One region of the Isoptericola sp. MSGPD8_1_ISO-PGPR-S23-394 genome, then DNA from elsewhere that is predicted to be linked to it. Evidence: riboswitches for the same ligand, from Rfam matches in the RefSeq annotation. Region 1 holds a riboswitch; each other region holds the start of a gene.

Region 1 (3,261 bases):
CGACCCCGGCGTCGAGGACCGTCTCGGCCTCGGCCACCGCCTCCTCGAGCGGTCGGAGCGTGCTTGCCCCGACGGTCCCCTCGAGGTCGGTCACGGCATCTGCCGCCTCGGTGGTGGCGGTCCGGAGCTCGTCGTGGGCCCACTGCCGGCGGGCCTCGACGACGGCGTCGCGCGCCTCGGCCACGTCGTCCGCCGCGGCGTCGAGGTCGGAGGGTGCCGGGTCGGAGCTCTCGACCACCTCGACCTGCACCCGCGGCAACGTCTGCGGACGGAACGGGTTCGGCCGGGTGACCTCCTCGACGGTGCGCGTCGTGACGGGGTAGGTCACCTCGGCGTCGCGGAGCCTGCCGGCCTCGTCGAGCGCGTCGGCGAGCGGTGCGCGGACGGCGTCGTCGGCCACCTGGCCCTCGCTGTCCGTGAGCACCGGCCGGGCCGCCTCGATCGCGTCGTCGAGGGCATCGAGGCTCGCGGTGTAGTCGGCCTCGGCGCGGGCGCGGGACGTCTCGGCCTCCTGGGTGACGCGGGCCACCTCGGCCTCGTGCTCCGCCGCGGCGTCGACCCAGGCCCGGTGCTCCAGCACGCCGACGACGACGGCGCCCACCGCGAGGAGGAGGACGACCGCCGCGGCGATCCACCACGCCGCGCGGCGACCCCGGCCGGGCGGGCGTGCGGCCGGCAGCTGTTCAGGGTCGGGTCCCGACGTGCTCACAGGGCGATTCTCTGGCGTCCGAGCCGTTCGGGCCAGCCCGGACCTGTCACGGCACGAGCGTGGACTCCCAGTGCCACGGCTCGGGCTTGGACCCACCGGGCTGCGCCCAGTCCGGGTTGACCCAGCCGAGGGCGGGCGCGTGCTCGTGGAGCCATGTACCACGCTCGCCGGCGTAGGTCTCGGGGCAGAGGTCGACGGCCAGGCCCCAGCCGTGGTTCGAGGTCCCCGGCGTGGCGGCCAGGTACCCCTTGGCGGCCTTCGTGGCGACCTGCTGGTCGTAGGAGCGGTAGCCGTCGGTGACGCACATCGGCTCGCCGAACCGTGCGGTGTAGAGGTCGTTCAGCTCGGCCAGGGAGCGGGCGACGTCGGCGCGGACGAGCACGGCGCCGTCCCACGGCGCGCAGAGCTGGTCGCTGGGCAGGCGCCCGTTCGACCAGCCGTCCTGGACGGGGGTGTCGCACCCCGGCGGGTTCTCGGGCGTGGGCTCCGGGGCGGGCTGGATGGTGCGGTCCTTGCGGGGGACGCGCTCGTCCGTGCGGGACACGGCCAGGTCCCGGTCCACCGTCACCGCGGGCGCCTGCCGCGCTGCCGGCGCGGCGGCAGCCCCTGGAGCGGCCGCTGCTGCCGGAGCCGCCGGCGCGGCGGGCGCGGTCGGGGCGGCCTGGGCGACGGGTGCCGGTGCTCGCGTGGTCGTGGCGGCGTCGTCGGTGGTCGTGGTGCGGACGACCGGTCCGGCCTCGGCCAGGTAGGTGCCGCCGGTGGCGAGCACCAGGGCGGCGGCCGCGGTGAGGGACAGCGTGGCCCGGGGTGCCGCGGAGGAGCGTCGCCGGGGCTTCTCGGCGAGGTGGCGACCGCGGACGGGTTCGCGCCGGGACCGGCGGGTTCCGGCCGGGGCGGGACCCTGCTGTGCGTGCTTCATGCTGCCGGTCCAGAGGTCCGACGGCGGTGGTCCGGTGGTGCGGCTGCGCGCGGGCACGCGTCGTTCATCGGTGCTCTCCTGACGCCTGCGGGGTTAGCTGTCGGGTTCGGGTCGGAGACTGACCCGGCCGGCGGCGCCGGCTTCACCCCGAGGGCGCTCGTGACGCCCGTGAAGTGGGTCCCCCGTCCCTGTCTGGTCCTGGAGCAGCGGATGGTGACAGGGCTCGGCGGCCCATCCGTGCACCTCGCGGGCGCGAGGTGAGGAGACCATATCCCCTGCGTGCGTGATTGTCACGAATCTGTAACGGTGGTGGTCAGCACCATCGAGCCGCCGTCGAACCGCGACCGTCCGCTCCCTGCCGGGGACCGGTCCGGCAGTGTGACGGAGGTCTCTCTTGACCTCAACGATGGTCGAGGTCCTACGGTCGAACAGTTCCACCCCGCCACGGAAGGACGGATCCACGATGACCGGATACACGCTGCCTGACCTGCCCTACGACTACAGCGCGCTCGAGCCGCACATCAGCGGCAAGATCATGGAGCTCCACCACGACAAGCACCACGCCGCCTACGTCGCGGGGGCGAACACGGCGCTGGAGAAGCTGGCCGAGGCCCGCGAGTCCGGCGACCTCGCCACGGTGAACCTCCACGAGAAGAACCTCGCGTTCCACCTCGGCGGGCACACCAACCACACGATCTTCTGGCACAACCTCTCGCCCGAGGGCGGCGGCGAGCCCGAGGGCGAGCTGGCCGAGGCCATCAAGGACCAGTTCGGCTCCTTCGCCGCCTTCCAGGCCCACTTCGCCGCCACCGCGACCGGCATCCAGGGCTCCGGATGGGCCGTGCTCGGCTGGGACTCCCTCGGTCAGAAGCTGCTGATCTTCCAGCTCTTCGACCAGCAGGCCAACGTCCCGGTCGGCATCGTCCCGCTGCTCATGCTCGACATGTGGGAGCACGCCTTCTACCTCGACTACCTCAACGTCAAGGCCGACTACGTCAAGGCGTTCTGGAACATCGCCAACTGGCGCGACGTCGCCGCCCGCCTCGACCGCGCCCGCACCCAGACCGCAGGCTTCATCGCCTGAGGCCCACCCGTCGAGCGTCTCTGTTCCTCCCGGACCTACGGCTGATCTCGGAGGAATCGAGACGCTCGACCGGTCTTCGCCTCCCGAGGCCCAGCGAACCGGTGCCTGCCAACGACCAGGAGGCATGCACCGGTAGGCCCCCCGGCCCCGCGACGACACGGTGTCCGCACCCAACTGGTTCGGGCGCGGCTACGCCATCGCCTCGACCGTGCGGGTGGTGGCCGGGCCGGAGATCTCGATGTCGCGCAGCACCTCGGCGTCGGTCAGCGCCGTGCGCAGGTCGCGGCGGACCGCCGGGTCGTCCACCCGACCCTTGCGGGCGCGCGGGGCGGGCCTGCCGTCGTCGATCACGGCGGCGAGCGTCTCGGAGCTTGCTGCGTACGCTTCCTCGGCCTCGGCACGGGAGTCCTCTGCCGTGGCGTCCAGGCGCGCGACGTCACGCGGTGAGCGACGTGTCTCCGCAGAGGTGCACGGGCATGCCCAGACCGGCGAACAGCGCCGCCTTGGCAGTCAGCGCACGGTCGGCGGTCTCGGCGTCGGTGGCGTAGG
Region 2 (3,261 bases), 430 kb from region 1:
CTCGCCGGCCCTGCGCGAGCGGGTCCGCGCGGTGACGATCGACCGCGACGAGCGCAAGGGCAAGGGGGCGAGCGACCACGTCCCCGTGGTCCTCGACCTCGCGGACCCCTCGCCGTCGCGCCGATAGGTTGGTGCCCATGACCGACGTGCCCGACCGTCCCGAGGACCCGCAGTTCGTCTCCCCCGGTCCGGGGACGGGCCCCGCAGCGGAGGGCGCCCCGGGCGACGGCGGGACGCCGGGACTCGCCGGGCCGCCCGCACGCCCGGGGGTCGCGCCGGGGCACGTGCCCGGAGCGACCGCGGACGACCCGGACGCCTTCGGTGCCCGCTGGGGCGCCCCTGGTGGCCCGACCGCGGCGGAGCGCGCGGCGGCGCGCCGTCGGGCCCGGGCGTGGGTGGTCGCCGTGCTGGGCGTGATCGTCCTGGTGGTCGCCGCGGCCGCCGGTGGCGCGTGGGCGGTGAACCGGGCGCAGGAGCAGGCCTGGGAGCCCGTGGCGGCGGACCTCGACGAGCCGCGGCAGGTCAACGCCGTGCAGCTCGTCCTCGGGTCCTGCGTGGCCGAGCTGCCGGACGGGTCCGCCGTCGCGACCGTCGAGGTGGTGCCCTGCGCGGACGAGCACGTCGTGCAGGTCGTCGGCCGCCACGACTCGGCCGGGGACGAGGTCTGGCCGGGTTCCGAGACCCTGACCGCCCGCGCGTCCCGCGCGTGCGGCCCGGAGCTGCTGGGCCCGCGGGCCCAGGAGGCGGGCGCCGGGGACGACCTGAGGTGGGTCGTGTGGACACCGAGCGAGGAGTCCTGGGCCGAGGGCGACCGTGCCGGACTGTGCGTCGCCGTCGGGGACGCTCCGCGCACCGGCACCCTTCTGGAGTGACCGACGTCACGCGAGATGTGAAGGCCGCCCCTCGACCTGCGTGAACGCCGGTCATCGGCCTGCACGGCCCGCGTGACAAGCCGACGAACCGGGACAGATCGTCTGGTCGTCTTGACCGGTTTCGCCCCGGCAAGAGCCGATCGGGCCGAAGATTCCGGCATGCGCCGGCGGCCGAGATCCTTCACAGGTTCTCCGCGAAGCACCCCGAGAACGCGCCGTGACCTGATTGTGATCTGTTGCGAGCGCGGGCTAGCGTGCCCGGGTCGCCCCGTCTCCGGGGTGAACGGTCGGACCGCAAGCCCAGTGCTGCCGGTGGTCCGGCATCACCGAACCCACGGCAGCAGCGGGAGAACCACGTTCTTCGGCCGGACTCGTTCCGGCCTCGGGGTTAAGCCGTCTCACGACGGCGGGCCATCACTTCTCGGCCTCATCCGACAGCTCATCTCGCAGGCTGGAGAGGTACCCATGTCCATCACCCAGCACAGCCCTGCGCGCCCGCAGGACGCCGGCGCACCGCGCCTGCGACGCTCCGTCGTCGCGATCACGCTCTCCGCCGCGCTCGCGGGCGGGACCCTCGTCGCCGGGGCCACCACGGCCTCCGCCGCCCCGTCCACGACCACCTCGGCCACGACGACCACCCTGTCGGCCGTCGGGCAGAGCATCGTCGCCGCGAAGAAGTCCAAGTCTGCCGTCAAGGTCTCCGTGTCCCGCAAGGTCGCGAAGCAGGGCAAGGGTAAGACCCGCCCCCGCTTCACCGTCCACGCCACCAAGCACGGCGAGCCGGTCAAGGGTCGCGTCCGCCTCTTCGTCGACGGCAAGAAGGTCAACGTCAAGAAGCTCAACAAGAACGGCATCGTGCGCATGAAGCCGGTGCTGAAGCGCTACGACGTCGGCAAGAACCGGATCCGCCTGACCGTGGTCCCCGCCCGGTCCACGGGCCTGGTCAAGGCCAAGCGCTACCGCACCATCACGATGAAGGCGAAGCAGACCGGCGGCGCGAAGGTCGTCAAGGTGGCCAACCGCTACGTCGGCCACCGGTACACGTACGGCGGCACCAGCCCGTCGTCGGGCTTCGACTGCTCGGGCTTCACCTCGTACGTCTACCAGAAGGCCACCGGCAAGAAGCTGCCGCGCACGACGTCGGGGCAGCGCAACGCCGGCAAGAAGGTCTCGCGCAGCAACGCCCGACCGGGCGACATCGTCTACACGCCCGGCCACGTCTCGATCTACGCCGGCAACGGCAAGATCATCGAGTCCGCCCGGCCGGGTGTCGGGGTCGTGAAGCGCAGGATGTGGCAGGACAACCCGACGTTCGTCCGCATCTGATCGACCGCCGAACAGGAACCTGGGCCCGTATTCCTCCGTGAATACGGGCCCAGGTTCCTGTTCGGCATTCCACCAAAGGTCGTAGCCCAGGTTCCCCCTCCCGCCGGAAGCGACGACGACGTCGCTCCGGACAGGCTGGAGTCCTCGCGCCGCTCCCGGCGCGGACACCACGAGAGGGGACCACGTGCCCGCCATCCAGATCACGGGGCTGCGCAAGTCGTACGGCCCGTTCGACGCCGTCCACGACGTCGGCTTCACCGTCGAACCGGGACGCGTCGTCGGGCTGCTCGGCCCGAACGGCGCCGGCAAGACCACCACGCTGCACGTGCTGCTCGGTCTCGCCGCGCCGACCGCCGGCCAGGCGCTCGTCCACGGGCGCCGCTACGGCGACCTCGACGACCCCGCCCGCACGGTGGGTGCCCTGCTCGACGCCGGCGGCCTGCACCCGGGCCGCACCGGCCGCGACCACCTGCGCATCCTCGCGCTGGCCGGGGACCTGCCCGCGCGCCGGGTCGACGACGTCCTGGCGCTCGTCGGGATGACGCCGGCCGCCGACCGCCGCGTGCGGACCTACTCCCTCGGCATGCGCCAGCGGCTGGGCCTCGCCGCCGCCCTCCTCGGTGACCCGGCGACCCTCGTCCTGGACGAGCCCGCCAACGGGCTCGACCCGGCCGGCATGCGCTGGTTGCGCGAGCTCCTGCGCGGGTTCGCGGACGACGGCGGCGCGGTGCTGCTCGCCAGCCACGTCCTGTCCGAGGTGACGCAGGTCGCCGACGACGTCGTCGTGCTCGGCCAGGGCCGGGTCATCACCGCGGGCCCGCTCGACGAGCTGGCCCGGGACAACCCCCTCGAGTACGTCTACCTCGACCTCACCGCCGCGACCGAAGGAGTGCGTTGATGTTCCTCGCCGAGCTGCTCAAGCTGCGTTCCACCCGAGCCCCGTGGGTGGTCGGCATCGTCGCCCTCGCCGGCGCCGTGCTCGTCCAGTCCACGACCCTCCTCCTGCCTCGCCTGGCCGACCGGCTCGGTGGCCTCGGCGGCACCTCGTCCGAGATCGCCACCG
Region 3 (3,261 bases), 830 kb from region 1:
GCGAAACCTCCGCGTCCGCGCGTGCCGACGACGGCGAGGCAGTGGTCGCTCGACATCTCGACGAGCACACCGGCCGCGTCTCCCGTGGCGACGGTCCCTTCCACGGGGATGCCCAGCCCCTCGACGCGCGCCTGCGCCTCGGCGAGGACCGCCTTCGCCCCCTCGGCGATGGCCGTGTCGTCGAGAGCCGCGTACCCGCCGTCGAGCGATGCCGCTGTGAACGACGGCAGCGAATAGCTGCACACGATGTGCAGCCCCCATCCGACCCGCTGGGCGTACGTCGCCGCCCAGTCCAGGGCGTGCAGGCTCGCGGTGGAACCGTCGACGCCCACCAGGACGACCTCAGGACGTGTCATGTCGCGCCTCCCGTCATGCCCGGACCTCGACGTCCGGAACAACTGTGGTTCAAGCGTAACGAAAGACGGCCGCAAGGTGTAGCAAAGGACAGCACGACGCCCCGACCTTCACGGGGAACGTCGGGGCGTCGTGGATGCTGGGGCGGTCAGGTCAGCCGGTCACCCGCAGGTAGGTGGGGCTGGACTGCCAGATGCCGGACTGTCGCACGACCCAGCCACCGGGACGCGTCGCCTCGATCTGCTGGCCGTTGCCGATGTAGATCGAGATGTGTCCGGGCGACCAGATGAGGTCACCGGCACGAGCCTCCGACGCGGAGATGACGGTGGTGTTCGACGCGCTGCGGATCGCGCTGGAGGAGTGCGGCAGCGACACGCCGAGCTGGTTGTAGACGTAGGTCACGAGCCCGGAGCAGTCGAAGCCGGACGGCGACGCGCCACCCACGACGTACTTGACGCCGATGTAGCGGGCGGCGATCGAGACGGCCGAGGAGCCGCTCGCGCTCGCGGCGGGTGCCGCCGTGGACTCGGTGCTGGACGACTCGGTGCTCGACTCGGTGCTCGACTCGCTGGTGGACTCCACCGCGGTCCGCTCGGCCGAACGCGACGGCGCGACCTCACGCACCGGCTCCGGCTCGGGCTCCGGCGCCGCCTTGATCTCGGCACGCGCAGCGATCTTCGGCGTGACCTTCTCCACCGAGACCTTCGCCTCGGAGTCCACGGTCACGACCGGAGCCGCCTCCAGCGCCGAACGCGCCTGATCCGTCAGAGCACCCAGATCGACCGTGCTCAGCTTCTTCGCCGCGTCGCTGTCGACCGGAGCGGCGTGCGCCGCAGAAGCCCCACCGATCGTCGAGACCAGCAGACCACCAGCAGTGGCCACCACAGCAGCCCGACGACCGGCCGCCGCGGACGGCGCAGCCAACATCGGACGCCGCGCAGCGCGGTGCTTGCCGCGCGTCCTGGTAGATGCGTTCACGTCTTCCCTCTCCTGTCGCCTACGAGGTCAGCTGTCGGGTTCGGGTGGGAGAAATCACCCGGCCCCACAGAACCAGAGGTCCCGTGCGGCTTCACCCCAAGGACACCGTCACCGATGCCCACAAATGGGTCCCCCGCTCCTGCCGGCGGTCTTGGTTCCCCGACCGGTGGCAGGACTCGGCGTCCGGTCAGGATCCGGCAGAATGCTCCACCGGACGAGGAAACCGTAGCGGATCACGGCGCCCATGTCACGTTTAGGTCACGGTGACGAGGGATGGCCTCCGTCACCAGCCCCCTGGAGGTGCTGGAGGGCCCGCTGAGCGCCGGAGATCCTCCGCCCGCCCCCCTGTCGCGATACCCGAAGCAAGGCCTCCAGCGCCCCGGCATGGCGCAGCGGCGCACAGAGGCCGGGACGGCACGAGGCCCTGCCGCGCGTGGTGCGCGGCAGGGCCTCGTGGTGGCGTGGCGACCCGGGGGGTCAGCCGACGCGGATGAACGTGGGGTTCGACTGCCAGATGCTCCGGAACTGGATCGTCTTGCCCGGGCGCGGGGCGTCGATCTGGGTGTTGCCGCCGGCGTAGATGGCGATGTGACCCGGCGACCAGATGAGGTCGCCCGGCTGCGCGTCCGCGCGGGAGACGACCGTGCCGGCGTAGCGCTGCGCCGAGGAGGCGCGCGGGAGCGAGATGCCCGCCTGCGCGAAGACGTACTGGGTGAAGCCCGAGCAGTCGAAGCCGGACGGCGAGGTGCCGCCCGAGACGTAGGGCACACCCACGTAGCGCGAGGCGATCGAGATGATGGAGCCGTTGGCCGACGCGGGTGCCGCCGTGGACTCGGTGCTGGACGACTCGGTGCTCGACTCGCTGGTGGACTCCACCGCGGTCCGCTCGGCCGAACGCGACGGCGCGACCTCACGCACCGGCTCCGGCTCGGGCTCCGGCGCCGCCTTGATCTCGGCACGCGCAGCGATCTTCGGCGTGACCTTCTCCACCGAGACCTTCGCCTCGGAGTCCACGGTCACGACCGGAGCCGCCTCCAGCGCCGAACGCGCCTGATCCGTCAGAGCACCCAGATCGACCGTGCTCAGCTTCTTCGCCGCGTCGCTGTCGACCGGAGCGGCGTGCGCCGCAGAAGCCCCACCGATCGTCGAGACCAGCAGACCACCAGCAGTGGCCACCACAGCAGCCCGACGACCGGCCGCCGCGGACGGCGCAGCCAACATCGGACGCCGCGCAGCGCGGTGCTTGCCGCGCGTCCTGGTAGATGCGTTCACGTCTTCCCTCTCCTGTCGCCTACGAGGTCAGCTGTCGGGTTCGGGTGGGAGAAATCACCCGGCCCCACAGAACCAGAGGTCCCGTGCGGCTTCACCCCAAGGACACCGTCACCGATGCCCACAAATGGGTCCCCCGCTCCTGCCGGCGGTCTTCCGTGGGGCCGGGACGGCGGCAGGACTTGGCGGTCCGGCCCGGCACTCGGCGGAGGGCACTCCGGCGAGCGTGTCTGACCGTACCCGAACCCACCGGTGATGTCACGTTCCGATCACAGCCCGCCCGCCGCGGTGTCCCGTGCGTCGCGACGGGCCCGCGGGAACGGTCAGCGGGCCGCCACGAACAGGTGCTTGGCGAGGTCGTCGGGTAGCTCGAGGCCCTCGCTCGCGCCGTCGGCCTGGACGGCGTAGTAGTCGCCGAGCGTGCGGGCCTCGATGCGAGCCCCCGGCACCAGCCCGACGCGCTCGAGCCGGGCGAGGAACTCGTCGTCGACCTGCACGGGCTCGGCGATGCGCTGCAGGACGATCTCGACGTTCTCTGTCTGCCCGCGCAGGAAGGCGGGCAGCGACTGCACACCCTCGAGGAACGGCACGTCCTCGTACTGCTCGCCGAGCTCGGACAGCCCCGGGATGGGGTTCCCGTACGGGTCGTGGTGCGGGTGG

What was found. A riboswitch is a leader RNA that binds a small molecule or an ion and turns the genes downstream of it on or off. The one in region 1 is predicted to bind cyclic di-AMP.
Region 2: it holds a riboswitch for cyclic di-AMP, as region 1 does, so the genes downstream of both, AC3RJ8_RS15710 (C40 family peptidase) here and AC3RJ8_RS17695 (M15 family metallopeptidase) in region 1, are expected to answer to the same signal.
Region 3: it holds a riboswitch for cyclic di-AMP, as region 1 does, so the genes downstream of both, AC3RJ8_RS03345 (C40 family peptidase) here and AC3RJ8_RS17695 (M15 family metallopeptidase) in region 1, are expected to answer to the same signal.

The regions. Positions count from the first base shown of each region.
Region 1 covers NZ_CM176517.1:3,841,932-3,845,192, reverse strand. The annotation lists gene AC3RJ8_RS17700 (polysaccharide deacetylase family protein) at 1-709, opposite strand, end outside; gene AC3RJ8_RS17695 (M15 family metallopeptidase) at 756-1,685, opposite strand; cyclic di-AMP (ydaO/yuaA leader) riboswitch at 1,697-1,847, opposite strand; gene AC3RJ8_RS17690 (superoxide dismutase) at 2,092-2,712, shown strand; gene AC3RJ8_RS17685 (hypothetical protein) at 2,902-3,063, opposite strand; gene AC3RJ8_RS17680 (fucose isomerase) at 3,149-3,261, opposite strand, start outside.
Region 2 covers NZ_CM176517.1:3,413,934-3,417,194, forward strand. The annotation lists gene AC3RJ8_RS15700 (exodeoxyribonuclease III) at 1-127, shown strand, start outside; gene AC3RJ8_RS15705 (septum formation family protein) at 138-872, shown strand; cyclic di-AMP (ydaO/yuaA leader) riboswitch at 1,187-1,336, shown strand; gene AC3RJ8_RS15710 (C40 family peptidase) at 1,338-2,198, shown strand; gene AC3RJ8_RS15715 (ABC transporter ATP-binding protein) at 2,383-3,096, shown strand; gene AC3RJ8_RS15720 (hypothetical protein) at 3,096-3,261, shown strand, end outside.
Region 3 covers NZ_CM176517.1:727,496-730,756, reverse strand. The annotation lists gene AC3RJ8_RS03350 (universal stress protein) at 1-356, opposite strand, end outside; gene AC3RJ8_RS03345 (C40 family peptidase) at 508-1,236, opposite strand; cyclic di-AMP (ydaO/yuaA leader) riboswitch at 1,333-1,524, opposite strand; gene AC3RJ8_RS03340 (C40 family peptidase) at 1,810-2,553, opposite strand; cyclic di-AMP (ydaO/yuaA leader) riboswitch at 2,605-2,762, opposite strand; gene AC3RJ8_RS03335 (iron-dependent transcriptional repressor DtxR) at 2,925-3,261, opposite strand, start outside.